3 regions of the Paenibacillus sp. JCM 9796 genome follow, and region 2 is predicted to be linked to each of the others. Evidence: riboswitches for the same ligand, from Rfam matches in the RefSeq annotation. Region 2 holds a riboswitch; each other region holds the start of a gene.

Region 1 (9,914 bases), 1.3 Mb from region 2:
TCATGAAGTCCGGCTCCAGTCATGAACATCCATTCATCCATCATCGGCCTCCTCCCTGCGGGCTCCTGATTTGAATTTCGCAAGCTCCGCCATGCCCTGCCGTACTTCTTCCCGCGATAACCCTCCGTCTTCCAGCTGCAATGTCGAATCCGTCAGCCAGCGCTCGTACATCTCCATGCCGATGTCCAGTACGCGTGAAAGCCCCTCGTTCCATGCATCCCCCTTCACTTCATCGATCCAGTGAAAAAGCGCATCTTCCGCCTTAGCAAGCCGTCCTGTCTCATCATAATAAGGAACAAGCAGTTCGAGCTGGGAGGCCTCCATGCCCGATCGACCGATCAATTCCAACGAAGTCTCGATCCTTCGCTCCGTTTCCTCGCGCAAGTCCGCACTTTCCTCCATCTTACGAATCGTCAGCAGCAGCTCAAGCCATTTAAGCGCCTCGGCCTTCCCGACCTGTATCTGCCCTTCCTGCTGCAGTACCTTGACACGGGCCAACAGCAGGTCTGAGGCTGCGAGCGCCTTCCCGATATCCGGATGTCCGCCAGGCGAGAGGAGCACCAGCAAATCTTTCACCGACAACGCCTGCAGCAGCTTGGAATCCAAACCGACGAGCTGCCTTAACGCATGGTTCAACAATTCCATACGCTCGTGGAACGATAACGCCTGTTTATGTAAAACTTTCATGACTACCCGAGCCGTCTGCTCGATGAGCTTCATTATAATATAATCGCGCTGATACATGTCTGATGCCTCCGTTTCTGTACAGATCGTCCTGCCCCCAAGTCTAGAGCGCAGATTGCAGGAACAGGTTTTTATTGTACCACCGATCCTGTTTCCGGACATCGATTCAGGCCGAAATTCATCGCGATTTACAATTCCAGGAAGTGACTGGATGAATTTATGCATTGAACCATTACGGCAACCTATGGTAAGTTTTTAAAAGCCGAATCGAACAGTTCATTTTCTGAACGTACGGGGGACGCATCACATGGGGTGAATAATTGAGTTCCGCGATTGCCGCGGGCCAGCTTAGGGAAAATCCTCTTCCCGAACCCGACAACTAACCTCGGAGGCTGACAGGAGGGATACAATTGAATAAGAAATTCAAAAGCATGCTTCTTGCATGCAGCTTGATGTTGCCTGCGTTTTTGTCCGCAGCGCTGCCGGCACACGCCGCTCCGTTAAATCTGCCCACTGATATCAAGGTGCAGATCAACGACTCGCTGGTGCACTTCCCGGATGCCCAGCCGCTTCTGGACGGCAACTCGAAGCTTCATGTTCCTGCGCGGACAATCGCCGAAAAACTCGGCTATAAACTGACTTGGCAGCAGGAAGGCTCGCAAATTCACGTTGCGATCAGCAGCGGCGATACGACCTTATCGGTCACAACCGGGGAACAAGTCATCAGCGTTAATAACCAAACCGCTTCAATCGAACATCCGGTGAAAATGGTGAACGGCCGCGTCTATGTCCCGTTCCGTCTGCTTGCCGAAACGTTCGGCAAGACCACCCAATGGGATGCGAACAACCGGATCGCCATTCTCGGTACGGACGGCAAATACCACGCTCCGGCATGGTATCGTCCCAAGACGATCGCCAAAAATTATGTGAAAGTCATTGAAGCGAAGGCTACTGCCTATACCGCTGCTCCAAGCGAGAACGGTGGGTATGGCTCGCTGGATTATATGGGTAACACGCTGAAGCTCGGTACCATCGCTGTCGATCCGAACATCATTCCCCTCGGTTCCAAAGTGTATATCGAAGGATATAACTATGCAGGGCTCCCAACCGGCGGAATGTACGCAACGGCCACCGATGTCGGCGGTGCGATTAAAGGGAACAAAATCGACATCTTCGTTCCTGAAAGCCCGAGTCAAGCATCGCGGTTCGGCATTCAACAAGTGAAAGTGTACGTTCTCGGTTCTTAAGCAACCGTAAGCCCCCCACAACAGCAGCCTTTCGAGGCTGCTGTTTTTATTTGCCTGCCTTTGTTCGTGGATAGCACACTGCGTTTAGCCCGAAACTACAAGTAAATATCCCGGCGGAGGTGGTGTGACATGTTCAGGAAGGTTATGCTGCTGATGTTCTGCTTGCTGCTCTGTTGCACGACGGCGAGCGCCGCGGCGCCCGGCAGCGATGAAGTCGTCTGGAACGTGCAAACCGATCAGAAGCTGATCGCATTAACGTTCGATGACGGCCCCAATCCGGTTTATACGCCGCAGATTCTCGATATTCTTCGAGACTATCAGGCCAAGGGTACGTTCTTCGTACTCGGCAAACGGGTGCAGTTGTTTCCCGCCATCGCCATTCGCGAAGTGAACGAAGGACATGAAATTGCCAATCATACGTTCGACCATCATTATTTGAAAAATTATCCTCCCGAGCGGTTGATTCAGGAAATTCGCCAAACGCAGGAGGTCATCTTTGATATTACGGAACAGATGCCGAACGTGTTTCGTCCTCCCGGAGGTTTTTATAACGACACGCTGCTCCATTCGATGAAAGAAGATAAGCTGACCGTCGTGATGTGGTCCTGGTATATGGATACGAAGGATTGGCGCAAGCCCGGCGTCGACAAAATCGTTCAGCAGGTGCTCGGGAACGTGCACAACGGCGACATCGTGTTGTTTCACGATTTGGAGGGGGATTGCACGCAAACGGTTGAAGCCTTGAAGCGGATTCTGCCGGAGCTTAAATCACGAGGCTATCAATTCGTAACCGTGTCCGATCTTATCGCGAAGACGCGGAAATAAATAAAGCCGGCCCACTGGTGCGTGAGGCCGGCTTTGCAATAGCTTTGGCATGTTACTTATTTTTAGTTTTCCATTATTACATAATTTATGATATTATAAATGAAGAAAAGCGTACATACGTTCCTGTCTGGAGTTGATACATGATGGCGACCGCCACCAAGGACCCGTATATCCGCAGCATCGAACTGCTTCGGGATAAAGTGCCTTCCTTCACCCGTTATCCGTTCCACCTTTCCGCTCTGCGTGATTTCTCCGGGTTAAAGCTTCACCCCAAAGTTACTTATATCATCGGAGAGAACGGAACCGGCAAATCGACGCTGCTGGAGGCGATTGCTATTGCCTGGGGTTTTAATCCCGAAGGCGGCACATTAAATTTTGCGTTTTCGACGCGTGATTCCCATTCGGAGCTTTATCGTTACATCCGCTTGGTTCGGGGCGTGACTAAACCGAGAGACGGATTCTTTTTTCGAGCTGAAACTTATTACAATTTGGCGACGAATATCGACCAATTGGATAGCGAATTTTCGTACGGAAGACGCATCATCGACTCCTATGGCGGCAAGTCGCTTCATGAGCAGTCGCACGGAGAGTCATTCTTCTCCGCATTCGTCCATCGTTTCGGAGGCAACGGTCTCTACATCTTGGATGAGCCTGAAGCCGCACTGTCGCCGTTGAAGCAAATGTCGATGCTTGCACGTATCCACACCCTCGTTGAGCAGAACTCCCAGTTCATCATCTCGACGCACTCGCCGATTCTGATGAGTTACCCGGACGCCGTTCATTATCAATTAACCCCGGACGGTTTACAAAAGACGACTTTGGAAGAAACCGAGCACTACTTGATCACGAAGCAATTTATGACGAATCGGGAACGCATGCTCCGTACTTTATTTGAAGACGAGGAGTAAAAAAACAGGCGCACGTACTCCGCCTGTTTGCTATTGCTGCGCTAGATCGGTTTGCCGTTCTTCTTATTATCGTAGCGGTGACTGCGATTATCCAAGGGTCCCGGGCTGCCGCCGACCGGCGGTTGGATTTGAACCGGTTCTTCCGTCGTCCGGGTACGATGCAAATTTGTCGCCGCCGCGGCATGCGTTCCTAGTTCCGCCAGCTCATTATTCGAATTGTTTCCTTGAATCGGACTCATAGCTGAATGCCTCCTCTAGTTGAGTGTTATGCCATAGATGTAATCAGGGTTTAGTATGCCGCACAGCGGCACGGTTTCATCCGTCCGGCATCATTAAAAAACCCCCATCATAAAGTGGGGGCGGAGGACCGCAGCTTGGATCTTGTTTTACGTCCATAGGTTTGTTTATAAAATTTTGAAAACAACGTTTCGACCATTTCAATTTCCGATTCAGACAGATTCATGATGTCAAAATAATCTTGAGTTTCCTTATCGGAAGCAAACTCTTGCCATGTTAAGAAGCTATTATTTTGAACGGCTTGATTTAAGGCCGAGCTGATTTTCTTTTTGATGCCGCCTGTGCATAGCTTAAAATGGTCGGGCTTATAATACCGTTCTGACTTCACAATGTCCGGATTTATTTTTAGAAGCTCGCAGGCGTTCAATGCATCGTCGAGGGCCGAATGATGCTGCCCGACGAAAGGAATCTCTTTAGCTGCCAGCACTTGCTGTAATCCGCCATCAAAAAATCGGGACATATCGATCAAGCGTGTTAACCAATCCGAAGAGATCGCATGAATCTTACAGTCGACAAACAGACTGAAAAAGTCCGTACTTCCCCACGCTACGATTTTATAATCGACTCCACAGAAATCAATAAATTTGGCGATGACTTCCGGAAAAGGCGGGCTGGTGGTCAACACGTCCTTATCGATTTTGCAAAAATTCAAGGCGAATTGATTGATGGGGTACTTGGGATTGATATAACTTTGAAACGTATCGACGATCTGTAAATGTTCATTTAATTTAACTGCGCCAATTTCCAAGATCTCCATCGGATGGATAGCATAATGTTTTCTACCGTTAAACTCAAGATCGATCACAATGTACGGCAAGGTTTCACCCCATTTAGTTGTGCTGTGGGTTATTGTTTGTTTTTTTGAAGAAAAAAAGACCAGATCGACAACATGTCGAATCCTGGTCTTTTACGATGCTTGGCGACGTTCTACTCTCCCAGGACCCTGCGGTCCAAGTACCATCGACGCTGGAAGGCTTAACGTTCGTGTTCGGGATGGGTACGCGTGGTTCCCTTCCGCCATCATCACCAAACGGATGTTGATGCTTCTTGCGAAACATCAGATCTTGCCATTCAAGGCGGCTTGCACCTTGAAAACTGGATACGAAACTCAGCATGCTGAATGCTTTGACTTCACTAAAGTGAAAGTCTTTTTGGATAAGCCCTCGACCGATTAGTATTCGTCAGCTCCACACGTTGCCGCGCTTCCACCCCGAACCTATCAACCTCGTCGTCTACAAGGGGTCTTACTAATTGGGAAATCTCATCTTGAGGGGGGCTTCACGCTTAGATGCTTTCAGCGCTTATCCCGTCCGTACTTGGCTATCCAGCCGTGCTCCTGGCGGAACAACTGGTACACCAGCGGTACGTCCATCCCGGTCCTCTCGTACTAAGGACAGCTCCTCTCAAATTTCCTGCGCCCACGACAGATAGGGACCGAACTGTCTCACGACGTTCTGAACCCAGCTCGCGTACCGCTTTAATGGGCGAACAGCCCAACCCTTGGGACCTACTTCAGCCCCAGGATGCGATGAGCCGACATCGAGGTGCCAAACCTCCCCGTCGATGTGGACTCTTGGGGGAGATAAGCCTGTTATCCCCAGGGTAGCTTTTATCCGTTGAGCGATGGCCCTTCCATGCGGTACCACCGGATCACTAAGCCCGACTTTCGTCCCTGCTCGACCTGTTTGTCTCGCAGTCAAGCTCCCTTATGCCTTTGCACTCTTCGAATGATTTCCAACCATTCTGAGGGAACCTTGGGGCGCCTCCGTTACTCTTTAGGAGGCGACCGCCCCAGTCAAACTGCCCACCTGACACTGTCCCCGTACCGGTTCACGGTACCAGGTTAGAACTCCGATACGATCAGGGTGGTATCCCAACGGCGCCTCCACCCACGCTGGCGCGCAGGCTTCCCAGGCTCCCACCTATCCTGTACAGATCGTACCAAAGTCCAATATCAAGCTGCAGTAAAGCTCCATGGGGTCTTTCCGTCTTGTCGCGGGTAACCTGCATCTTCACAGGTATTAAAATTTCACCGGATCTCTCGTCGAGACAGCGCCCAAGTCGTTACGCCATTCGTGCGGGTCAGAATTTACCTGACAAGGAATTTCGCTACCTTAGGACCGTTATAGTTACGGCCGCCGTTTACTGGGGCTTCGGTTCACAGCTTCGGGTTGCCCCTAACCGCTCCCCTTAACCTTCCAGCACCGGGCAGGCGTCAGCCCGTATACTTCGCCTTGCGGCTTCGCACAGACCTGTGTTTTTGCTAAACAGTCGCTTGGGCCTTTTCACTGCGGCCCCCTCGGGCTATTCACCCTACCGAGGCACCCCTTCTCCCGAAGTTACGGGGTCATTTTGCCGAGTTCCTTAACGAGAGTTCTTCCGAGCGCCTTAGCATGCTCTGCTCGCCTACCTGTGTCGGTTTGCGGTACGGGCACCTTCTCCCTGGCTAGAGGCTTTTCTTGGCAGCCTGAACTCATGACCTTCGGTACTTAAATTTCCCTCCCCATCACAGCCCAGCCTTACGGTGTGCGGATTTGCCTACACACCAGCCTCACTGCTTGGACGAGCATCCATCAGCTCGCGTCACTATCCTTCTGCGTCACCCCATCGCTCATAACGGTTCACGGTGGTACAGGAATTTCAACCTGTTGTCCTTCGACTACGCCTTTCGGCCTCGCCTTAGGTCCCGACTTACCCTGAGCGGACGAACCTTCCTCAGGAACCCTTAGGCTTACGGCGGATCAGATTCTCACTGATCTTTTCGTTACTCATACCGGCATTCTCACTTGTATGCAGTCCACCAGTCCTCACGATCCAGCTTCTACCCGCATACAACGCTCCCCTACTGCCCGCATCGTGTTCACTCCAGCTTCGAAGCAGGATGTTTAGCCCCTGGAGACATTTAGCCAGATTCTTTCATCAACTTTAGTCGTTGAATCTGGCGAATGTCCCGTGGCCAAACATGACCTCAAAGACGCAGTGAACACGATGCTGACTCATAGCTTCGGTGGTGTGTTTAGCCCCGTTACATTTTCGGCGCAGAGTCACTCGACCAGTGAGCTATTACGCACTCTTTCAATGGTGGCTGCTTCTAAGCCAACATCCTGGTTGTCTGTGCAACTCCACATCCTTTCCCACTTAACACACACTTGGGGACCTTAGCTGATGATCTGGGCTGTTTCCCTCTTGACAATGGATCTTAGCACTCACTGTCTGACTCCCGGGATAACGTCTGTGGCATTCAGAGTTTGACTGGACTTGGTAACCCTTGGCGGGCCCCGCACCCAATCAGTGCTTTACCTCCACGACGCATCTCCCGAGGCTAGCCCTAAAGCTATTTCGGGGAGAACCAGCTATCTCCGAGTTCGATTGGAATTTCTCCGCTACCCCCACCTCATCCCCGAATTTTTCAACATTCGTGGGTTCGGGCCTCCAGTGCGTGTTACCGCACCTTCACCCTGGACAGGGGTAGATCACACGGTTTCGGGTCTACGCCTACAAACTATTTCGCCCTATTCAGACTCGCTTTCGCTGCGGCTACGGCTTCTCACCTTAACCTTGCTTGCAAACGTAACTCGCCGGTTCATTCTACAAAAGGCACGCCATCACCCTGTTGACGAACAAGTTCGCAACATAGGGCTCTGACTTCTTGTAAGCACACGGTTTCAGGTTCTTTTTCACTCCGCTCCCGCGGTTCTTTTCACCTTTCCCTCACGGTACTGCTTCACTATCGGTCACCAGGGAGTATTTAGCCTTGGCAGATGGTCCTGCCGGATTCAGACGGGGTTTCACGTGTCCCGCCCTACTCAGGATACGCCTAGGGTGTTCGCAGACTTTTGGTTACGGGGCTTTTACCCTCTATGGCCGGCCTTTCCAGACCTGTTCGCCTAACCTGCTGCACCCATGACGGCGTCCTACAACCCCAAGGAGCAAGCTCCTTGGTTTGGGCTAATCCGCTTTCGCTCGCCGCTACTGACGGAATCACTTTTGTTTTCTTTTCCTGAGGGTACTTAGATGTTTCAGTTCCCCTCGTATGCCTCCTATGCAGCTATGTATTCACTGCATGGTACGTGAGTATTACCTCACGCGGGTTCCCCCATTCGGACATCCCCGGATCAATGCCTGCTTACGGCTCCCCGAGGCGTTATCGTTGTTCGCCACGTCCTTCTTCGGCTCCTGGTGCCTAGGCATCCTCCGTGTGCTCTTTATAGCTTATCCAGCTATCACGTGTACGACCGAAGTCGTACCGGATTTTGATTCAGCATTTGTTGCTTTGTTTCGTTTATCCAGTTTTCAAGGAACAAACTTAATTATAGAAAGGCTATTGCGCCTTTCAAAACTGAACATCGAAGTGAGTGCTTCTGTTACAGCAGTGGTGCTGCTGTAGATTTGTCCGCCACCCTGCAGGTGACATGGACTCCATAGAAAGGAGGTGATCCAGCCGCACCTTCCGATACGGCTACCTTGTTACGACTTCACCCCAATCATCTACCCCACCTTCGGCGGCTGGCTCCTTGCGGTTACCCCACCGACTTCGGGTGTTGTAAACTCTCGTGGTGTGACGGGCGGTGTGTACAAGACCCGGGAACGTATTCACCGCGGCATGCTGATCCGCGATTACTAGCAATTCCGACTTCATGCAGGCGAGTTGCAGCCTGCAATCCGAACTGAGACCGGCTTCTAAGGATTCGCTCCATCTCGCGACTTCGCTTCCCGTTGTACCGGCCATTGTAGTACGTGTGTAGCCCAGGTCATAAGGGGCATGATGATTTGACGTCATCCCCACCTTCCTCCGGTTTGTCACCGGCAGTCAACTTAGAGTGCCCAACTGAATGCTGGCAACTAAGTTCAAGGGTTGCGCTCGTTGCGGGACTTAACCCAACATCTCACGACACGAGCTGACGACAACCATGCACCACCTGTCTCCTCTGCCCCGAAGGGAAGGTACATCTCTGTACCGGTCAGAGGGATGTCAAGACCTGGTAAGGTTCTTCGCGTTGCTTCGAATTAAACCACATACTCCACTGCTTGTGCGGGTCCCCGTCAATTCCTTTGAGTTTCACTCTTGCGAGCGTACTCCCCAGGCGGAGTGCTTATTGTGTTTACTTCGGCACCAAGGGTATCGAAACCCCTAACACCTAGCACTCATCGTTTACGGCGTGGACTACCAGGGTATCTAATCCTGTTTGCTCCCCACGCTTTCGCGCCTCAGCGTCAGTTACAGTCCAGAAAGCCGCCTTCGCCACTGGTGTTCCTCCACATCTCTACGCATTTCACCGCTACACGTGGAATTCCGCTTTCCTCTCCTGCACTCAAGTCTCCCAGTTTTCAGTGCGAACCGGGGTTGAGCCCCGGGCTTAAACACCAAACTTAAAAGACCGCCTGCGCGCGCTTTACGCCCAATAATTCCGGACAACGCTTGCCCCCTACGTATTACCGCGGCTGCTGGCACGTAGTTAGCCGGGGCTTTCTTCTCAAGTACCGTCACCCTCAGAGCAGTTACTCTCCGAGGCGTTCTTCCTTGGCAACAGAGCTTTACGATCCGAAAACCTTCATCACTCACGCGGCGTTGCTCCGTCAGGCTTGCGCCCATTGCGGAAGATTCCCTACTGCTGCCTCCCGTAGGAGTCTGGGCCGTGTCTCAGTCCCAGTGTGGCCGATCACCCTCTCAGGTCGGCTACGCATCGTCGCCTTGGTGGGCCATTACCCCACCAACTAGCTAATGCGCCGCAGGCCCATCCGTAAGCCACAGGTTGCCCCGTGTTTCATGATTCCCCCATGCGGAGAAATCAGCTATCCGGTCTTAGCTACCGTTTCCGGTAGTTATCCCGATCTTACAGGCAGGTTGCCTACGTGTTACTCACCCGTCCGCCGCTCCAGGGGGTTTCCCGTAAGGGAACACCCCAAGCGCTCGACTTGCATGTATTAGGCACGCCGCCAGCGTTCGTCCTGA
Region 2 (9,914 bases):
GCGTATCCTCCATAACGGAGCCCTCGGAATCGTCCTGCTGGCTTATATGGAGCCGGAATTTGTACGCGATCTTCTCCGCCGTTACCCGCTCGAAGCTTTTACGCCGGATACCATGACGGATCATGCACGTTTTATCCAGCGTCTGGAGGACATTCGGAAAGAAGGCTTCTTTGTGGATGCGGGGGAAACTTTCAGCGGTTTTACGGCCATCGCTGTTCCTGTATTTGATAGCAAAGAAAAAGCGATAGCGGCCATCGGCGTTTCCGGATCCAGCTTCAAGATGGAAGGGGAAGCAAGAGAACGATTAATCCATCTGACGAAAGAGACCGCCCTGAAAATATCGCTGCGGATGGGCTACATCATTAAATAAAATCGATCACTCCGGGAGGGGTGATTTTTTGTTTTTCGGAATGAATATTGAACAAACGAAAAGAGATTTTTAAATTGACATGTGCAATGAAATTGGATATATTTGAAATATCAGATCACTTGATGATTCGCCAATTCACTAGATGAATCAGAGTAGAGGATATTGTATTCTCGTCCATGATCAGCTATACGGAATTCATAATGGAGATGTCCTTCATTCCTCGTCTAGTGTCATGTTTCACAATAGTGGAACCGCTTACTATTAGGTTTGAAAGCGCTTTTTTTAAATTCGGGCAAGGAGGTAGAGGTTCAGATGACAAGAAATACGTTAGACAAAAAAACGCTCGAGGTTTTAAAGCAAAAAATGTCGGAAGGTTTGCTGCCGCAGTGGGTCTTAACGGATCCGGAAATTTACCAGTTGGAACTTCAAAAGGTGTTCGGGCGTACGTGGCAGTTTTTGGCACATGAATCGGAATTCAAAGAGCCGGGCAGTTATGTAACGCGGTGGATGGTTAACGATCCTGTATTGCTCGTTAAAAACAGCGCAGGGGAGATCAAGGCTTTTCTCAACTCCTGTACACATCGGGGAACACATTTATGTACAGCCGATTTCGGGAAAAAGAAAACGTTTACATGTGCTTATCATGGATGGAGCTATAACACGGATGGCGAATTGATCGGAATTGTAGCCGGAGACAAGGTGTACGGAGAAGAGATGGACAAAAGCGAGTGGGGCCTTCGTCCGATTCCTAAGGTAGCCATGTATCAAGGCATGATTTTCGGAAACCTGGATCCTGACGCCATCTCACTGGAAGAATATTTAGGCGATATGAAATGGTACTTCGACATGCTGCTCGGCAGAAGCGACGGCGGCATGGAAGTCCGGGGAGTTCCGCAACGCTGGGTAGCCCAAGCCAACTGGAAGAGCACAAGCGAAAATTTCTCTGCCGATCCGTATCACGTGCAGACGGCGCACCGCTCAACGGTGGAGATGGGAATCAGTCCCAAAGATCCTTTATATGCAGGATATGGCCATCAAGTCGTTATGGAGCACGGGCACGGCATTAACGTGATCACGTCCGCTACAGGCCGATCCATCCATCGCTATCAGTCAACGCCTGAATCGATGTGGCCGATGTTCGAGCGAAACTTGACTCCCGAGCAAGCGGACATCTTATCCAGAACGACCGTCTTTGTAGGGGGCGTCTACCCGAATCTTTCCTTCGTCAGCCCTATTCACGGAACGGAAGGACATTTGCACAACTACTTGAATTTCCGGGTTTGGAGGCCGCTGGGACCCGATAAAGTGGAAGTTTGGTGCTGGTTTATGATCGATAAGGCCGCGCCGGAAGATTACAAGCAGGAAGCGTATAAAGGCTATATCGGTTCCTTCGGCACTTCCGGTACTTTGGAGCAGGACGATACCGAGATATGGGCCCGCGTCGTTCAAGCCAGTAAGGGATTGATGGTCAGAGATAAAGAACTGAGCTACAACAATGTCAGCAATTATCTCATGGGATTCGGTCATGTGGACCCTGATCCGTCCTTCCCGGGACCCGGCGTCGCTTATCCGACCTGCTACATTGACGCCATATCCAGAAGTATGCACGAGTATTGGCTGGAACTCATTACGAAAGATATAAATGATTCTGAGGAGGGTTGCTAATGAACCCGCAATTGCACTACGAAATTAGCAGATTTCTCCAAGACGAAGCCTATTTGCTGGATCATCGGAAATATAAAGAATGGTTAGAATTGCTGGCCGATGACCTCATTTACCGGATGCCCGTCCGTGTGACGACCGAAGAACGGGGCGGCTCCAATATCGTCGATGAGATGACGCATTTGGAAGAAACGAAGAAGTCGCTGACCACCAGGGTGAACAGGTTGTATACGACTTCGGCTTGGGTTGAAAATCCGGCGCCGCGGCAGCGGCATTTTATTAGTAACATCACGGTCGATCCCGGTCTTCAGCCCGACGAATACAAGGTTCGAAGCTACTTTTTATTCCACCGGAGCCGGGGCTCGGATATTGAAACCGAGAAGATGTTCGGAGAGCGGGAAGATGTGATACGCAAAGAGAATGGAGAATGGAAGCTTGCGTCGCGAACCATTTATCCGGATCAGGCTGTTTTAGGAGTTATGAATCTTAGTATGTTTTTGTAAAACAATTATAAAAACGCTTACAGCTGTTTGGAATAATAACCATATAAGGGAGCGACGAAAATATGACACGTTACGAGGATTTGAACCAAAGCTATATCAATGGCCAGTGGACGGAAGGCTCTAGTGAACGGACCTACGATATTTTGAATCCTTACGATAATTCCGTTGTGACATCTGTACGTTTAGCGTCGGTCAAACAGCTGCAAGAAGCATTTGAAGGTGCGAAGCAAGCCCAGAAGGAATGGGCGAAATCTTCCGCGGAACAAAGAAAAGAAGTCATTCATAAGGCCATCGAATATTTACAAGCGAATCGGGAGTCGATTACTGCCGTGATTAGCCGGGAAACGGGCGGCACCGTTCTAAAAGCCAACGTGGAACTGCATCTGGCTATAGAAGTGATGGAAGAAGCGATTCGTCTTGCCGATGAAATTTATAAGGTTAGGGAAGTTCCGTCCGGTATCGAAGGCAAGGTCAATCATATTCACCGTCTTCCTTTGGGCGTGATTTCCTCCATATCTCCGTTTAACTTCCCTATGAACTTATCTATGCGCACCATTGCGCCGGCTATTGCCTTGGGGAACAGCGTCGTGCATAAGCCTGATATTCAGGTTGGCTTGACGGGCGGTTCCATTATCGCGAAAGCGTTCGAGCATGCAGGTCTTCCTGACGGCGTGCTGCAAGTGATTTTGACCGACCTGACCGAAATCGGAGACGAAATGCTTACGAATCCGCATGCCCAAATGATCAGTTTCACCGGTTCGACGGCGGTTGGAAGACACATTGGCGAGATTGCGGGCCGGAACCTAAAGCGTGTTGCCCTTGAGCTTGGAGGGAACAGCCCGTTCGTCGTTTTATCGGATGCGGATGTAGACCGGGCTGTGGACGCCGCGGTCTTCGGGAAATTCATTCATCAGGGCCAAATTTGTATGATTATTAATCGAATGATTATCCATAAGGATAAGTACGATGAGTTCGTCCAGAAGTTTGTGGAACGCGCCAAAGCTCTTCCTTACGGCGATCCGAGCGATCCGAAGACCGTTATCGGTCCTCTAGTCAATGAGCGTCAGCTTCAGAAAGCGCTTCAAGTGATTGAGGAAGCCAAACGTGACGGCGTGAAGATCGCATTGGAAGGAAAACGTGAGGGCAATGTTCTGACTCCCTATGTATTTACGGAAGTCGATAATTCCAGTAATCTTGCGCAATCCGAGCTGTTCGCACCGATCGCTACCATGATTAAAGCGGAAACGGACGAAGAAGCGATTAGACTGGCAAGCGATACGGCCTATGGTTTAAGCTCGGCGATCTTTACGTCCGATCTGGCCAAAGGAGAAGAGCTTGCCCTGCAAATCGATAGCGGTATGACGCATATTAACGACCAGACGGTGAACGACAGCCCTAATATTCCGTTCGGAGGAAATAAGGCAAGCGGGCTCGGCAGATTCGGGAATCCGTGGATTGTCGAGGAGTTTACCATCACCAAATGGGTTTCCATCCAAAATACCTATCGTCATTTCCCGTTCTAATTTCATTCCTTTCCATCGCTAACATAAATAAAGGTATCCGGGGTTTGTTCCAGATGAACTTACTCCGGATGCCTTTTTTTATTATTTTGAGCGTCATTTTTATGAACGAATGAGTCCCGAGGCATGAGGGAATGCTTCATAGTAGGAGAACAGCGGCCGATCCCGAAGGTGATCGGGAAACGGCCGCTGCCTGTAACGTGTTTGTCTGATTGCTTATTAGTTAGCAATAAATTCTTGCACCCAATAATTATTATAATAGCCAACGCCAATTTTCGTGAAGTTTGGACTCAAAATATTTTTACGATGACCGGAGCTGTTCATCCAGGCCTTCATGACTTCTTGCGGACTTTTCTGTCCCATAGCTATATTCTCGCCGGCATACGTGTACCGGATGCCGTACGATTTCATCATATCAAATGGGGAACCATAAGTTGGTGAAGTATGGCTAAAGTACTTGTTATTGTTCATGTCTTTTGCTTTATCCAGCGCCATGGCCGACAAGGCTTTGTCATAAACTAATGGCTTCAGACCGGCTTTCGCACGTTCCTGATTGACCAAGGCAACGACTTGATCGGCATAAGAGGATTGAGCCGAGGTCGGCGTTGTTGTTCCTTTCGCAGCGCCAGGAACGTTCAATACCATGCCCGGCCAGATAATATTCGGGTTAGCCACCTGAGGATTTTGCCTGATCAGGGTGCTGAGCGGTATTCCATACTGCTTGGAAATCGTCCACATCGTATCCTGGCCTTTAACCGTGTACGTAGCGGCTGAAGCAGCCCCTGCCCCAACGATCATGCTTAAAGCAATCACGCCAGTCATAGCGGTTTTCTTGAAGTGCTTCACAACTATCTCTCCTTTTTATGGCCTACGAGGTTAGCTGACGGATTCGGGTCAAAGAGTAATCACCCTGCCATGAATATGGCTTCACCCCAAGTAAAGAGGTTCCCCCGCGCTTCCTTAAGGAAAGCTTCGGCCTTGATTCGATTGCTCAGTAAGATCGGCTGCTGCCAGCGTCTCTTCCGAGGCCGTTCCATTCTATCATAGCTTCTCTATCAGGTTCACCCCACAATTGTTTCCATCTCCAAGAAAGCTGAAGAGAAAAGCGGACAACACGCAGAACTTCCCGTTTCTACAAAGCTTGAAAGCATAGCAAAATACTATAGAAGGTTTGAAGATTGTATATTAATGTCATATATGTGTCATGTATTCGCAATAATATACCACTAAATAGATAAAATCCGAACAATCCGAGGCAATATTGGCATGAATGTTAATATTTTATGTTAATAATATTGACATAACATACTTTCATGTCATAAAATACATACATGGCTTACCGTTAATTATGAAAGTTAATCAAGGATTTCGGATTCATTTATTTTAGTTAAAGTGAGGTTGACGCGTATGGAATTGGGAATGAATGCGATTTGGGTCATGCTGGGTGCTATTTTAGTTATTTTCATGCAAAGCGGGTTTGTCATGCTGGAAGCCGGGTCGACCCGGATGAAGAACGCCGGCCACATCGCCGGAAAAACGATCTTTACGCTCGGCATCGTCTCGTTGGTTTTTTGGGCGGCAGGTTACGCATTGATATTCGGATCGCAAGGTAATGCGTGGATCGGTTGGGGCGATTACTTCGGCTTCGATGTTAAGGAGGTTCCGGAAGGCAGCACGGTAGCCCCGACGGTCATGTTTATTTTCCAGTTGGCGTTTGCTGCGATATCGATGTCCGTAGCATGGGGAGGGTTTGCAGAAAGAGCGAAGCTTTCCGTGTATCTGGTATTCGCCGTCTTGTTCTCCATTGTCGTCTATCCCGTTATTGCCCACTGGATTTGGGGCGGCGGTTGGCTGGCTGAGCACGGCAAGCAAGATTTCGCCGGATCGACGGTTGTCCATCTGACCGGCGCGATGGCTGCTTTGGCAGCCACCCTCTTGTTGAAACCGCGGCTCGGCAAATATAACAAGAACGGTACTCCGAACGATATGCCGGGGCACAATCAGGTATTTACCACACTCGGCGTGATGCTGCTGTGGGTGGGCTGGTTCGGTTTTAATGCAAGCAGTACGATTGCGGTCGGCGACGGAAGCTTCTTCGGTTTTGTCGCGATCAATACGCAGCTCGCCGCGGCTGCCGGCGCTATTGCCGCACTATTGATTGCTTGGGCTGTTAATGGCAAGGCGGATATCTCCGTGATGTTGAATGGCGCCTTGGCCGGTTTAGTCGCGATTACGGCTTCCTGCGCATTCGTTGAGTCTTGGGCGGCTATCGTCATCGGTCTGGTTGCCGGTATCGTCGTCTTTGCAAGTATGCGGATGTTTGAAAAGCTTCGTATCGACGATCCGATTTACGCGCTTTCCGCTCACGGGACGGCCGGTGTTTGGGGAACGCTCTCCAACGGTTTATTCGCCACGCCGGAATTGGCGGAGAAAGTCGGAGTTGGTAAAGCCGGCCTGTTCTACGGCGGCGGGTTCGAGCAATTGGGGGTTCAGGCTCTTGGGGTGCTGGTTTGCGGAGCCTTTGCTTTTGTTGCATCGTACGTCATTCTTTCCGTGATGAAGGCTGTTATCGGATTGCGTGTCACGGAAGAAGAAGAGACGATCGGCCTTGACTTGAGTGAGCATGGCACTTACGGCTATCCGGAACAATTGAAAGCTCAATCCGACAAGCGTGTCATTCCGCAAATGAACCAATCGGTATAATGATGTAAAACAAGGGCTGTTCCTCAAGTGAACTGCACCCCGTCAAGTAGACAATACAAAAAATAAAAATCAGTTAAGCGGTCTTGGTTCTGAATTCCATCGGACTGAGGCCGTTTAATTTTGCTTGCAATCGCTCGTAATTGTAAAAATGAATATAGTCATCAATGTCCTTTTTGAGTTCTTCAAAGGTACGGTAGGTATGTAAATAATACTTCTCACATTTCAGGGTACCCCAGAAGGATTCCATCGGACCATTATCTATGCACCGCCCAACTCGGGACATGCTTTGGGTAAGATTGTTGTCGTCCAAGATCTTCTTAAAACTCAATGAGGTGTATTGATACCCTCGGTCGCTATGAAGCATGGGTGTGCTTCCTGGCGCGCCTTGCAAGGCCAATTTTAACGTCTGGAATACGATTGGATTGTTGTTGGAATGCCCTAATACATACGAGACAATCGTTTTATCATGAAGATCAAGTATGGCGCTTAAATAAGCTTTTTGCCCGTTACCGTATTTGAATTCCGTTACATCCGTGACCCACTTCTCATTAGGCACTTCTGCCCGGAACTTGCGATTCAACAAATTCTCAGCTACCTGTTGAGGAGTCGATCGGACATATTTCTTTTTCTTCCTGCGGATGACCGACTGGATTCCCTTAAGCCTCATCAGGCGCAGTACACGCTTATGGTTAATCCTTTGCTTGGTCTTTTGACGCATATGGAGAGTTAATTGACGGTACCCGAAGATCTTCTCAACCTTCTCATACAAAACCATCATGACATCCGTGAGATGTTGGTTCTCCAGTTCACGTGGGCTGGGTTTGCGACTCAGCCATTTGTAATAGCTTGACCGCGGGATCTGTGCAATGTCACACAGAAGCTTCACGCTGAATGACCCTTCTTGCTGGACGGCTTCAATGGCAAGGTAGACATTCTCCTGGCGGTGTTGGCTTAGCGACGCCTCCTCTCGAATTCCTGTAACTTTTTTAAGAAGGCATTCTCCGCCCGGAGCCGCTCGTTCTCATACTCCAGCTTCTTCATCGCGAGTTTGTGGTGGTCCGCCTCGGTTAATTCCTCAGGCGTCTTCGTTCTCCCACGACCATCCTGTAAAGCATCCTGACCACCAGCTTCGTACTTCTTTACCCATCCATATACTTGCTGGTAAGAAACTTGAAACTGATTCGCCGTCTTGTTAAAGTCGCGGTTATGATTAAGACAATACAAGACGATATCGATTCGTTCCTGCACAGTGGTTGTTCGACCCTTCGTCATAGCTCTCGATCCTCCGTTATATGCTTTGAGGTTGCTATGACCATTATACTTCTGAATCCAGCGGGAGAGTTGGTTTCGACTAGCGATCTTGTACTTGTCGATAATCTGGTACTGTGATAATCCTCCATAGAGATAATCCTTGACCGCTTGAAGTTTAAGCTCCGCGGAATAACTTCGATTACGGATTCGAATCTCTAACCCTTTATACCCATAAACCTCATAACGACGCCGCCATTTTGCCAAGGTCGTTTTTGAAATACTGTATTTTTTTGTTGCAGCTTTAACGCTAATATGACCGCATTCAATTTCTTGCAAGATGGCAAATTTCTGCGACGCACTATGTTCTGATTTAGACATGAAAAATGCTCCCCTTACAGTAACAGGTTTTATTATTTCACCTGTCTACCGTATGGGGAGCATATCATAGTCATCCTGGATGACGGAGGGGCAGCCCTTTTTTTTCAGCTCACTGGCCTTTGGTTAACGGTATAAGTTTCCTGTCATAGGAAATCCTATCGCTAGAGCTTTATGGGATTGGAAATCCATCATGACAAGGCGGCGATAAAGGATGAAGGAGCAAACGTTCTCCATACAGATTAACGACAAGAACTATAGCTGCTCCCCGAATCAAAGTATTTTGGAAGTAGCCAAAGCCCACGAATACTACATTCCTCATGTCTGTTATCATACAAATTTGGGGGCCATACAATCGTGCGATACCTGTATGGTGGAAGTGGACGGTGTCTTGCAGCGGGCTTGTGCGACGGCAGCCAAGCCGGGAATGAAGGTTAACAGCGTGTCCGACCGGGCTAAAGAAGCCCAGTTGGAGGCTATGCAGCGGATTCTGCATAATCATGAGCTGTATTGCACGGTTTGCGATAATAACAACGGCAATTGTACGGTTCATAATACGGCGGAATATCTTCAAGTCGAGCATCAGAAGTATGAATTTACTCCTAAGCCGTATCCTCCGGACAACTCTCATCCGTTTTACCGCTATGAGCCGGATCAATGCATTCTGTGCGGACGGTGTGTCGAGGCTTGTCAGGATCTTCAAGTGAATGAAACGTTGACGATCGACTGGAGTCTCGAAAGACCAAGAGTTTTATGGGATAACGGAGTCCCCATCGATAAGTCCTCCTGCGTTTCCTGCGGACACTGTGTTACCGTATGTCCGTGCAACGCGCTTATGGAGAAAACGATGCTGGGAGAGGCTGGATATTTGACGGGAATTCCGGATGACATTCTAATGCCGATGATTGACCTTACCAAAGAGGTTGAGCCCGGATATCAGGAAATCTTCGCGATATCGGAAGTGGAAGCGGCGATGAGAAAATCCCGCATCAAGCGGACGAAAACGGTGTGCACCTATTGCGGCGTCGGGTGCAGCTTTGAGGTGTGGACCAAAGACCGTAAAATTCTCAAAATCGAGCCGCAGGAGGAAGCGCCGGTGAACGGTATTTCAACCTGTATCAAGGGTAAATTCGGATGGGATTTTGTGAATAGCGAAGAACGGCTGACCAAGCCCTTAATCCGGCAGGGGGACCGGTTCGTCGAAGCCACGTGGGATGAGGCGCTCACGTTGATCGCACAGAAATTAACGGCCATAAAGGATACGCACGGTGCCGACTCGATCGGTTATATTGCGTCATCCAAATGCAGCAACGAAGAGAACTATATTTTCCAGAAATTTGCCCGGGCTGTCATGGGAAGCAACAATGTCGACAACTGTTCGCGATATTGTCAGTCTCCGGCAACGGCGGGACTGATGCGCACGGTTGGAATCGGAGGCGATTCGGGCACGATCCGTGATATTGCGAGTGCCTCGTTAGTGATGGTGATCGGTGCCAATCCGGCGGAATCTCATCCCGTATTGGCAACGCG
Region 3 (9,914 bases), 970 kb from region 2:
CGATTCCAAGCTCCTTGGCGCTGGCTGAGCAGTACGATTTCATCTACTCGACGGTGGGCTGGCATCCGACGGAAGCCAAAGATATGAGGGAAGAAGATCTCGCCTGGATCGAATCGTTGTGTCGTCACGAGAAAGTGGTTGCCATCGGCGAAATCGGGCTTGATTACCATTGGGATACGTCGCCGAAAGACGTACAGAATCGGGTATTCCGCGAACAAATTCGTCTGGCCCGCAGGGTCGGCCTGCCGATTGCGATCCATAACCGCGATGCGCATCAAGACGTCGTACAAACGCTGCGCGAGGAGAAAGCGGCGGAGGTCGGCGGCGTGATGCATTGTTACTCCGGCAGCTGGGAGACGGCCAAAATGTGTCTCGATATGAATTTTTACATTTCTTTCGGCGGCCCAGTAACTTTCAAAAATGCCAAGCAACCGAAAGAGGTACTCGAGAAGGTGCCGATGGACCGGCTTTTGATTGAAACCGATGCGCCTTATTTAACTCCGCATCCATATCGGGGCAAGCGAAACGAGTCCGCTTACGTCCGTCTTGTCGCCGAAACGGCGGCCGAAATCAAGGGCATTTCGATCGAGCAATTAGCCGAAGCGACGACTCGAAATGCGATGGAACTTTTTCGTTTAAAGTGAGTGTGTTGGGCTCTGGGAAACGCTTGCATAAACGCTGTTACTTATAGCGAATCGAGAAAAATAAAGAAAACAGCTAAATCGGTTCGTGCGAATGAGAGATAGATGTATTTTATTCATGTAATGAGTATATTTAAACGAAAATGGGTAAAAACCGTTCTTTTTTTATACGTTTGTATACTTTACAACCAAACCCCTCGCGTCGTACACTCAATAATAACTTCATACGATTACCAGAATTCCAACATCGCTGAGTTTCCGAAAGGAAAACGGGGGAACCACATCGCGGCGGTCCATTCATGATTGCCAAGGTGTTTTTTAGGGGTGAATCTCTGGGGCGGGCAACTGTCCCGGGGTAGGGCGACTCTCAAGTCCGAATCCGTCAGCTAACCTCGTAAGCGTCTAGAGAGAGGTAACGCATTGTCGTGTGCTTTTATTTTCATTTGGACAAAATGAGAAAAGTCACGGGAAGGTTCCTCTTCTCCGCTGACTTTTTTTGTGTTTCCCGTAAAAGGGATTCGTGTCCAAGCTGGCTACTCTTTACACCCGAGGGGGGTGAATACGGCAGGCAAGTGGATACTCTGATGTCAGCAGCACAAACGTTGGTAATGGCAATCAAACAATTTACCATAGTCGCGTCAGAATCTTATCATGCATAACACTCGAATGGCGAGGCTTTAAGGAGGACCGAACAAGTGGGCGCTGAAACACCAGGGCAAACCCATGTAAGACGATCATCCAGCATGACCTTCGCGTTGCGATGGACGCATGAAAACTTGCGTATGATTTCGATTATCGCTCTCATTTCATTCGCTATGACTTTCATGTTCTTGATGATGTTGCACGGTACGGCCATTAAGCGCGTATCGATCGTTGTAGACGGACAGGAACGCACGTTCCAAACCCGGGAAGAGGTACTGCAACGAGTACTGGATGAGCAAGGAATCGCAGTAAGCGAGAACGACCGTATTTCCCATGCGCTGGATGCAAAGGTGAAATCGGGCGACCGCATTGCGATCACGCATACGACGCCGGTGCAATTAACCGCCGACGGCGAGACGAAGACAGTTTACACGGTTGGCAAGACGGTAGAGGCCGCTCTGCAGGATTTGAACGTCCCTGTGGGCGAGCTCGATAAAGTCATTCCGGCTAAGGAAACGGAAGTAAGCCCTCATGCGGAACTGAAGGTTGTCCGCGTGACGAAAGAAACAGCAGATGTGCAAGAACCGATCGCATTCGATACAGTAACCAAGAGCGAGCCCCAATTGTTAAAGGGCAAAGAGCAAGTATTGCAGGAAGGTCAGAAGGGCCTCCTTGTGAAGAAGCTGGAGAAAGTGTATGAAGACGGCGTGCTTGTGTCGGAGCAGGTCGTGGATCAGCAAGTACAAACCGAGAGCAAACAACGCATTGTGGCCGTCGGGACGAAAAATCCGGTTGTCGTTCTGTCCTCTTCATCGCCGAACGTCGAGGAGTTGACCAAGAACGGCGTCAAATTCGGCTACAAGCAAGTAATCAAAAACGTTACGCTAACCGCTTATTCGGCGGGGGTGTCATCCACCGGCAAGGATGAAAGTCATCCGCAATACGGCGTAACTTCTTCGGGCGCGAAGGTAACGGAAGGTCGCACGATTGCAGTCGATCCTAAAGTGATCCCGATCGGCTGGTGGGTCTATATCGAGGGCGTCGGCTTCCGCCGAGCCGAAGATACAGGCAGCGCTGTGAAAGGGAACAAGATCGACGTCTTTTTCGAGAACGGTGACTATGCAACTCGTTTCGGTACGAAGCGCGGTTATACGGTATACATTATCGGTCCCAAAAAACCGTCGGCGGATTAGGCGCTTGCAATTCGGAAAGACTACATTCATTATATATAGATCGGCAGATAAGAAGAGGTGCTCGTGAGGCGTCCCTCTTCTTTTTCTCTTGTTCACGAAGGAAGGTACGTGCACATGATTAAAGAAATTATCGTAGTGGAAGGTAAGGACGATACGGTAGCCATTAAGCGAGCGGTAGAAGCGGAAACCATCGAAACGGGCGGTTCGGCGATCAATGCGGACGTTATTCGACGCATTAAGCTTGCGCAAGAACGGCGGGGCGTAATCGTATTCACGGATCCCGATCATGCCGGGGAGCGTATTCGCAAAATTATTACGAAGGAAGTACCCGGCGCGAAGCATGCCTTCCTGACGCAGGAGGCGGCGACAAGCAAGGGCGATATCGGCGTCGAGAACGCATCGGTCGAAGCGATTCGCACGGCACTGGCCAACGTGAGGACCGACGGTCGAAACGAAGAGTCGGCTATCACATGGGACGATCTGATGGAGGCCGGGCTGATCGTGCATCCTCGTGCGGCCGCCCGGAGACTTGCGATGGGCAATCGTCTCGGAATCGGTTATTGCAACGGGAAGCAATTTTATAACCGCTGCCGCATGTTTCAAATTTCCCGGGAGGAGTTTGAAGCGGCCCGTCGGGAATTGAATGAAAAAGAGGGTGCCACGTCATGAGTCGAAACGGAAATGAACCGGGTTACGGACAAGCGTCCGAGGATATCGCTTCGCCGAAGCGAACCAAGGAACTGATGCAGAAGTACGGCTTTGTGCTCAAGAAAAGCCTCGGACAAAATTTTCTGATCGATCAGAATGTGCTTCACAACATTGTCTCTGCCGCTGAGCTTGACGAGACGAAGGGCGCGCTCGAAATTGGTCCGGGCATCGGGGCATTGACCCAGCAGCTCGCTAAACGTGCGGGCAAAGTCGTAGCCGTCGAGATCGACCAGCGGCTGCTGCCGATGCTGGAGGAGACGCTGGCGCCTTATCCGCAGGCCGAAGTGGTGCACGGGGACGTACTCAAGGTGGACCTGCAGGCGTTGTTCAAGGATAAGTTTCAAGACGTATCGAAAGTAAGCGTTGTCGCTAACCTGCCTTACTATGTGACGACCCCGATCCTGATGAAGCTGCTGGAAGAGCGGCTGCCGCTCGAGAACATTGTCGTCATGATCCAGAAGGAAGTGGCCGAGCGAATGGCGGCAAAGCCCGGAGGCAAGGAATACGGCTCGCTCAGCATCGCCGTACAGTATTATTGCGAACCGGAAGTGGTCGCGATCGTGCCGCAAACGGTGTTCATTCCGCAGCCGAACGTGGACTCGGCGGTCATCAAGCTCAAGGTGCGAGAGAAGCCGGCGGTGGAAGTCGAAGACGAGGCGTTCTTCTTTGACGTCATGCAGGCCAGCTTCGTGCAGCGCCGCAAGACGATTTACAACAACTTGGCGGCCAAATATTTCGATAAAGAATCGAAGCCCGATCTGGAACGTCTGCTGCTGGGTGCGGGAATCGCACCCTCGAGGCGCGGCGAGACGCTGTCGATCGAAGAGTATGCAAAGTTGTCGCACCGCTTAGCCGATTACTTGAAGACGGCAAGAACCGCCAAATAACGATCCTGGGCGAAACGTCTGCACCAAATGCCTAGAACCGCCATACGATAGACGGGGAGGCGATGCAGCCATGAAGCAGGGAGACCTGGTCACTCGGAAGTCGTATGGTGGTGATATCGTTTTTAAAATTCAAGAAATCCGGCAACAGCTGGCGGTTCTTCGGGGAGTGGAGCTTAGGCTTTTGGCCGATGCACCCCTTGTCGATCTGGAAGTGATGCCGCAGCTCGATCCTTACCTCGATAAAGCAATTACACGTCCGAAATGGATGGACACGATGCCGCGCAACGGATTGGCGGCGGCGACGACAGGGCCGCCCGGCTGGCCGGCGGGGGAGCCGGCCAAACATCCCGTTTACTTCGAAATGCCAGGCAAAGTATTGCATTTGGACGGCGATCCGAATTATTTGCGCAAGTGCATGAACTTATACGGTGAATTGCGGGTTCCCGCCGAAGGGTATTACGTAGCCGAGGCGAATATGGCCGATGCGGTGTATCGGCTGCTTCCGCTGGTACGCCCCGACATTGTGGTCATAACGGGGCACGACGGCTTTGTAAAGCATCGGCCGGCAGGCGATATTACCAAGCTTAGCAGTTACAAGAATTCGCATAACTTCGTAAATGCGGTTCAAGCCGCCAGGCAGTTCGAGAAAAGTCTCGATGCCTTAACGATCGTCGCAGGCGCTTGCCAATCGCACTTTGAAGCGCTGCTGCAGGCGGGAGCGAACTTTGCCAGCTCGCCGGCCCGCGTCTTGATCCATGCGCTTGATCCATTGTGCATTGCGGTGAAAGTAGCTTATACGCCGATCAAAGAAACCGTAAACATAGTCGATGTCATCGGGTTGACGCACAGCGGTCTCGAAGGGATCGGGGGCATCGAATCGCTGGGAAGCTACCGAAGAGGCGTGCCGAAAATTCAATATGCCACTCCGAAATAAGCGCCGAAATGGTGCTTTTTCTTTTTTATTCGACAATTTGGTGAACGAATACGGAAGCGCCTAGCGTAAAACCGCATAAAATCAGGGAAAATAATCGTTGACAACTAATCAAAGACGCTGATATAATATTTCGCTTAAATTGACATACTACCTATGTTGCGTTATAATAATCTAGAAGGAAAGAGGTGGTAGCAGTCAATGGCTAAAAATGCGCTATTGGAGATCAAACGTTGTTTGGAACCTCATGTCGGACAGAAGATAATGCTTAGAGCGAATGGTGGCCGCCGCAAGACGGTTGAACGCTCCGGAGTCTTGGAGGAAACCTACCCTTCCGTTTTCATTGTGAAGCTGGATCAAGAACAGCAAACCTTCAAGCGAGTTTCTTACAGTTATGCGGACATACTGACGGAATCTGTCGAAGTCACAGTATGTAACGACGACGGAGAAGTACGGATTACAATACAGCAATAAGGTTACATAAGGAACGGTTGATCGTTAGGTGGTCAGTCGTTTTTCTTTAGTAGCCCTATCCATGTGAATCGCTGTGTGCTGCGGACTCGGCGCTTATTCGTCCTTTCGCTTTTTAAGACGTTCGGATGAGATGTAAAGTTGCATTCGTATGAATTTGCTGCGGCGGGCGCATACTAACCTCATAACTCGAACATTCATCCTTTGAAGGAGGGTTTCGGATATGGGGCGTAGAAGCCGCAGAGGCGTGATGTCGGAACAATTTAAATATGAGCTGGCCAAAGATTTAGGGTTCTATGAAACGGTGCAGCGGGAAGGTTGGGGCGGAATTCGCACGAAGGATGCCGGCAATATGGTGAAGCGGGCCATTCAGATCGCGGAGCAAACGCTTGCCCGGCAGACGCAGGTGCAAGCGCAGGCGGTTCAGACGCCATATCGTCCTGCTATGCAGCAGCCCGTGCCGCCTCCGGTCTCGTTCGGACCGTCCGGCTTTGCAGCTGGCGTTTCTTCATATCCGGTGCAGAATGTGCCGTATTACGCGGCTTCGCACGGCACTCCGGCGAACGCCTCTTCCTATTCGCCATATACAGGACAATAACGAACGGTCGAAACATGAAGCTAAAGCGCGAAACCCGGGCTTTAGCTTTTTTTTGTCTCCTTTTTGGTATAGTATTAGGTTAAATGACATAAATGGCATTCGGCCTCATGGCAGGAAAAGTCAGACAGGTGTAAAGAAGGTGTGTTATGAAAGTGTTCGAGAAAGCGCCGGCAAAAATCAATTTGTCCCTGGATGTGTTGTACAAGCGGGCCGACGGGTTTCATGAAGTCGAAATGGTCATGACGATGGTGGATTTGGCCGATCGTATCGAGATGCAGGAGCTTCCACGGGATACGATCATTATTTCCAGTCAAGCAGGCTACATACCGCTCGATGAGAAGAACTTAGCGTTTCAAGCGGCGCGTTTGATTAAGGAACGTTACGAAGTGAGGCAGGGCGTTTATATTCATTTGGATAAAAAAATTCCGGTATCCGCCGGGTTGGCCGGGGGAAGCAGCGATGCGGCGGCGACGCTGCGCGGCCTGAATAAGCTATGGAAGCTCGGCATAGGGACCGAAGAGCTTCAGCGGCTTGGCGCCGAGCTGGGATCGGACGTGCCGTTCTGCGTAACCGGAGGAACGGCGCTTGCCCGGGGGCGCGGAGAGAAGCTGGAGCCGATCGAATCGCCTCCGCAGTGCTGGGTCGTGCTGGCCAAGCCCCCGATTAATGTGTCCACCTCGGAAATTTACGGCAAGCTGAAAGCGTCCGAAATCAAAAACCATCCTTCAACCGCCTGCGTACTGGACGCGATTCGGGAGAAGCGGTTCGACGAGCTGTGCGCCCGTCTCGGCAATGTGCTCGAGGAGGTCACGCTGGATCTGTACCCGGAAGTCAAACAACTGAAGGAAGTGATGGTGCGCTTGGGAGCTGACGGTGTGCTCATGTCCGGGAGCGGGCCGACCGTCTTCGGGCTAGTATCCAAGGAGGCGAAGGTGCCTCGGATCTACAATGGGCTCCGCGGTTTTTGCAAAGACGTATATGCGGTTCGCTTGTTGACGTGATGTTGATGTAATTTTAAGTGACATAATTTGATAATGTGTAATGTTACATAACATAAATGTCACAATATTTTAACGGGATGATCTTGATTAAACCCGTATAAAGATGATATATTTTGATTATAACATTCGGATTTTCAGCAGATCGTTATTTTGCATCTGGCCAAAGGGGGGTCACTCTTGAAAAAATTAAAAAGAAGCGCAAGATTGGTGGAGATGACCCAATACTTGCTTATTCGCCCCCACACGCTTATTCCATTAACGACATTCGCAGATCGTTATAATTCGGCCAAATCTTCCATCAGCGAAGACTTGGCGATTATTAAAGAAGTGTTCGAAGAGGAGGGCCTCGGCGAGCTGCAGACGCTCGCGGGAGCAGCCGGAGGCGTTCAGTACATACCGAAAGTGACGGCGGCCGGCGCGCTGCAGTTCATTCACCAGCTGTGCCGTCAATTGGAACAGCCCGAGCGCATCTTGCCCGGCGGTTATTTGTACATGTCCGACATTCTCGGGCAGCCGATGATCTTGAACGAAATCGGGAAGCTGTTCGCGTCCGTGTTCGCGAAGAGAGACATCGACATCGTGATGACCGTGGAAACCAAGGGGATTCCGCTCGCCTATGCGACCGCCACTTATTTAAATTTGCCGGTGGTCATCGTTCGTCGCGACAGTAAAGTGACGGAGGGCTCGGTTGTAAGCATCAACTATGTGTCGGGGTCCAATAAGCGCATTCAGACGATGTCGCTTGCCCGCCGCGCCTTGAAAGAGGAGTCGAGAGTACTGATTATCGACGATTTCATGCGCGTAGGCGGAACGATTCAGGGCATGATGGATTTGCTGCAAGAGTTTAAAGCGACGGTGGAAGGCGTAGGGGTGTTTGTGGAGTCCGGCGAGGTGGAAGAGCACCTGGTGGAGGATTATATCTCGCTCGCCAAGCTTTCTGTGGTAGATCCGAAGTCGCGTCAAATTAAAGTAGTGCCAGGTACTTATTTTAAAGAAAGCGAAATTCGCGGGGAGTGAAAATTATGGCGTTACAAACCATTGCAACCGATCAGGCGCCTGCCGCCATCGGTCCGTATTCGCAAGCCGTTCAATTCGGCAATCTGTTGTTTACATCGGGACAAATTCCGCTCGGCCTGGACGGCCAACTCGTGCAAGGCGGAATTGCCGAGCAAACGCATCAAGTGTTTCGCAATTTGCAAGCGGTCTTAGCCGCAGCGGGCTCGTCGTTCGGTCAAGTGGTGAAGGCTACCGTATTCATCAAAGACATGAACCAGTTCGCTCAGGTGAATGAAATCTATGCTTCGTACTTCAGCGACCACAAGCCGGCTCGTTCGACGGTTGAAGTAGCGCGTCTTCCGAAAGATGTGCTTGTCGAAATAGAGCTCATTGCCGCGGTAAATGTCGAATAATTTGCAATATATAAAGTATTTATAAAATTGAGAAAAAATCTCAGTTTGGCAGCAGGAATTTGCACTAAAATGTGGAATTACTACTCAAGTCTTCTAGATGGAAAAAGGTGGTGAACACAGAGGTGCAAATTACTGACGTCAGACTTCGCCGGGTGAATTCCGAAGGCAGAATGAAAGCTATTGCTTCCATTACCATCGATAACGAATTTGTCGTTCACGACATTCGAGTCATTGACGGTAATAACGGGATGTTCGTAGCGATGCCTAGCAAACGGACTCCGGACGGAGAATTCAGAGATATCGCACACCCGATTTCCTCTTCCACACGTGAAAAAATTCAGGCCGCCGTATTGGCTGAATATGATCGTGCTGCTACGGAAGAAGAAGTTATTGAAGAAGGTGCTTAACCGTTTACAATTTAAGAGAGCCGGACAGGCTCTCTTTTCTTTTACAGGTAAGTGAGCTATATTGGGATTATGGCATATTTATTTCATTGCGCTTTGTGCATAGCGTTCGCATAACATGATGTGGATTTATTTTTTATAAGGATTAGGGGTTGAATCGTTTTGAACATTATAGGCATTGTGCTCGCAGCGGGCCAAGGTAAGCGAATGAAATCGAAATTATACAAAGTACTGCATCCGGTTTGCGGTAAACCGATGGTCGGTCATGTCGTGTCCACCCTCGAAAATTTAAATACATCGCGTACAGTCGTTATCGTAGGGCATGGAGCGGAAGCGGTGAAATCCTATTTGGGAGAACGCGCCGAATATGCGCTGCAAGCAGAGCAGCTCGGGACCGGTCATGCCGTCTTGCAGGCAAAGCCGCTGCTTGGCGATGAGGAAGGCCTTGCCATCGTCATTTGCGGGGATACGCCGCTCGTCTCGAATGAAACGCTGGAGGGGATGATCCGGCTTCATCAGGAGCGCGGGGCGTCCGCTACGATATTGACGGCGAATGTGGCGGAGCCGAAAGGCTACGGCCGCATTATCCGTGACGAGCAGGGGTATGTGACGAAGATTGTGGAGGACAAGGATTGTTCGCCGGAGCAGCGCCGGGTACAGGAAATCAACACGGGCACGTACTGCTTCGACAACCGCAAGCTGTTCACGGCTTTGGCGCAAGTGAAGAACGATAATTCGCAAAACGAATATTATATTACAGACGTCATTAGCATCCTGAATGGTCAAGGTGAACGGGTAGAGGGTTACGTGCTGGACGATGCGGTCGAGTCGATCGGAGTGAACGATCGCTTGGCGCTGTCGGAGGCCGAGCAAGCGATGCGCGCGCGCATCAACCGCGGGCATATGTTGAACGGCGTTACGATCATCGATCCGTCTGCGACTTATATTGAAGCCGACGTGCGGATCGGTGCCGATACGGTCGTGCACCCGGGCTCCGTGCTGCGCGGCAGCACCGTTATCGGCGAAGAT

What was found. A riboswitch is a leader RNA that binds a small molecule or an ion and turns the genes downstream of it on or off. The one in region 2 is predicted to bind cyclic di-AMP.
Region 1: linked by a shared signal. The riboswitch ahead of ACZ439_RS10265 (stalk domain-containing protein) and the one ahead of ACZ439_RS16780 (CAP domain-containing protein) in region 2 are both predicted to bind cyclic di-AMP.
Region 3: linked by a shared signal. The riboswitch ahead of ACZ439_RS12090 (3D domain-containing protein) and the one ahead of ACZ439_RS16780 (CAP domain-containing protein) in region 2 are both predicted to bind cyclic di-AMP.

What each region holds. Positions count from the first base shown of each region.
Region 1 covers NZ_AP043723.1:2,147,654-2,157,567, forward strand. The annotation lists gene ACZ439_RS10260 (DUF6483 family protein) at 34-744, opposite strand; cyclic di-AMP (ydaO/yuaA leader) riboswitch at 935-1,093, shown strand; gene ACZ439_RS10265 (stalk domain-containing protein) at 1,095-1,931, shown strand; gene ACZ439_RS10270 (polysaccharide deacetylase family protein) at 2,061-2,756, shown strand; gene ACZ439_RS10275 (AAA family ATPase) at 2,900-3,664, shown strand; gene ACZ439_RS10280 (hypothetical protein) at 3,706-3,903, opposite strand; gene ACZ439_RS10285 (3'-5' exonuclease) at 4,011-4,766, opposite strand; rRNA gene rrf (5S ribosomal RNA) at 4,876-4,992, opposite strand; rRNA gene ACZ439_RS10295 (23S ribosomal RNA) at 5,113-8,179, opposite strand; rRNA gene ACZ439_RS10300 (16S ribosomal RNA) at 8,387-9,914, opposite strand, start outside.
Region 2 covers NZ_AP043723.1:3,473,323-3,483,236, forward strand. The annotation lists gene ACZ439_RS16760 (IclR family transcriptional regulator) at 1-370, shown strand, start outside; gene ACZ439_RS16765 (aromatic ring-hydroxylating oxygenase subunit alpha) at 683-2,035, shown strand; gene ACZ439_RS16770 (3-phenylpropionate/cinnamic acid dioxygenase subunit beta) at 2,035-2,535, shown strand; gene ACZ439_RS16775 (aldehyde dehydrogenase family protein) at 2,598-4,058, shown strand; gene ACZ439_RS16780 (CAP domain-containing protein) at 4,275-4,901, opposite strand; cyclic di-AMP (ydaO/yuaA leader) riboswitch at 4,906-5,043, opposite strand; gene ACZ439_RS16785 (ammonium transporter) at 5,463-6,758, shown strand; gene ACZ439_RS16790 (IS3 family transposase) at 6,832-7,731, opposite strand; gene ACZ439_RS16795 (helix-turn-helix domain-containing protein) at 7,710-8,387, opposite strand; gene fdhF (formate dehydrogenase subunit alpha) at 8,599-9,914, shown strand, end outside.
Region 3 covers NZ_AP043723.1:2,506,008-2,515,921, reverse strand. The annotation lists gene ACZ439_RS12095 (TatD family hydrolase) at 1-644, shown strand, start outside; cyclic di-AMP (ydaO/yuaA leader) riboswitch at 880-1,058, shown strand; gene ACZ439_RS12090 (3D domain-containing protein) at 1,385-2,476, shown strand; gene rnmV (ribonuclease M5) at 2,591-3,145, shown strand; gene rsmA (16S rRNA (adenine(1518)-N(6)/adenine(1519)-N(6))-dimethyltransferase RsmA) at 3,142-4,071, shown strand; gene yabG (sporulation peptidase YabG) at 4,142-5,005, shown strand; gene veg (biofilm formation stimulator Veg) at 5,204-5,476, shown strand; partial or broken gene ACZ439_RS12065 (small, acid-soluble spore protein, alpha/beta type) at 5,697-5,873, shown strand; gene ispE (4-(cytidine 5'-diphospho)-2-C-methyl-D-erythritol kinase) at 6,218-7,072, shown strand; gene purR (pur operon repressor) at 7,250-8,089, shown strand; gene ACZ439_RS12050 (RidA family protein) at 8,095-8,481, shown strand; gene spoVG (septation regulator SpoVG) at 8,604-8,888, shown strand; gene glmU (bifunctional UDP-N-acetylglucosamine diphosphorylase/glucosamine-1-phosphate N-acetyltransferase GlmU) at 9,048-9,914, shown strand, end outside.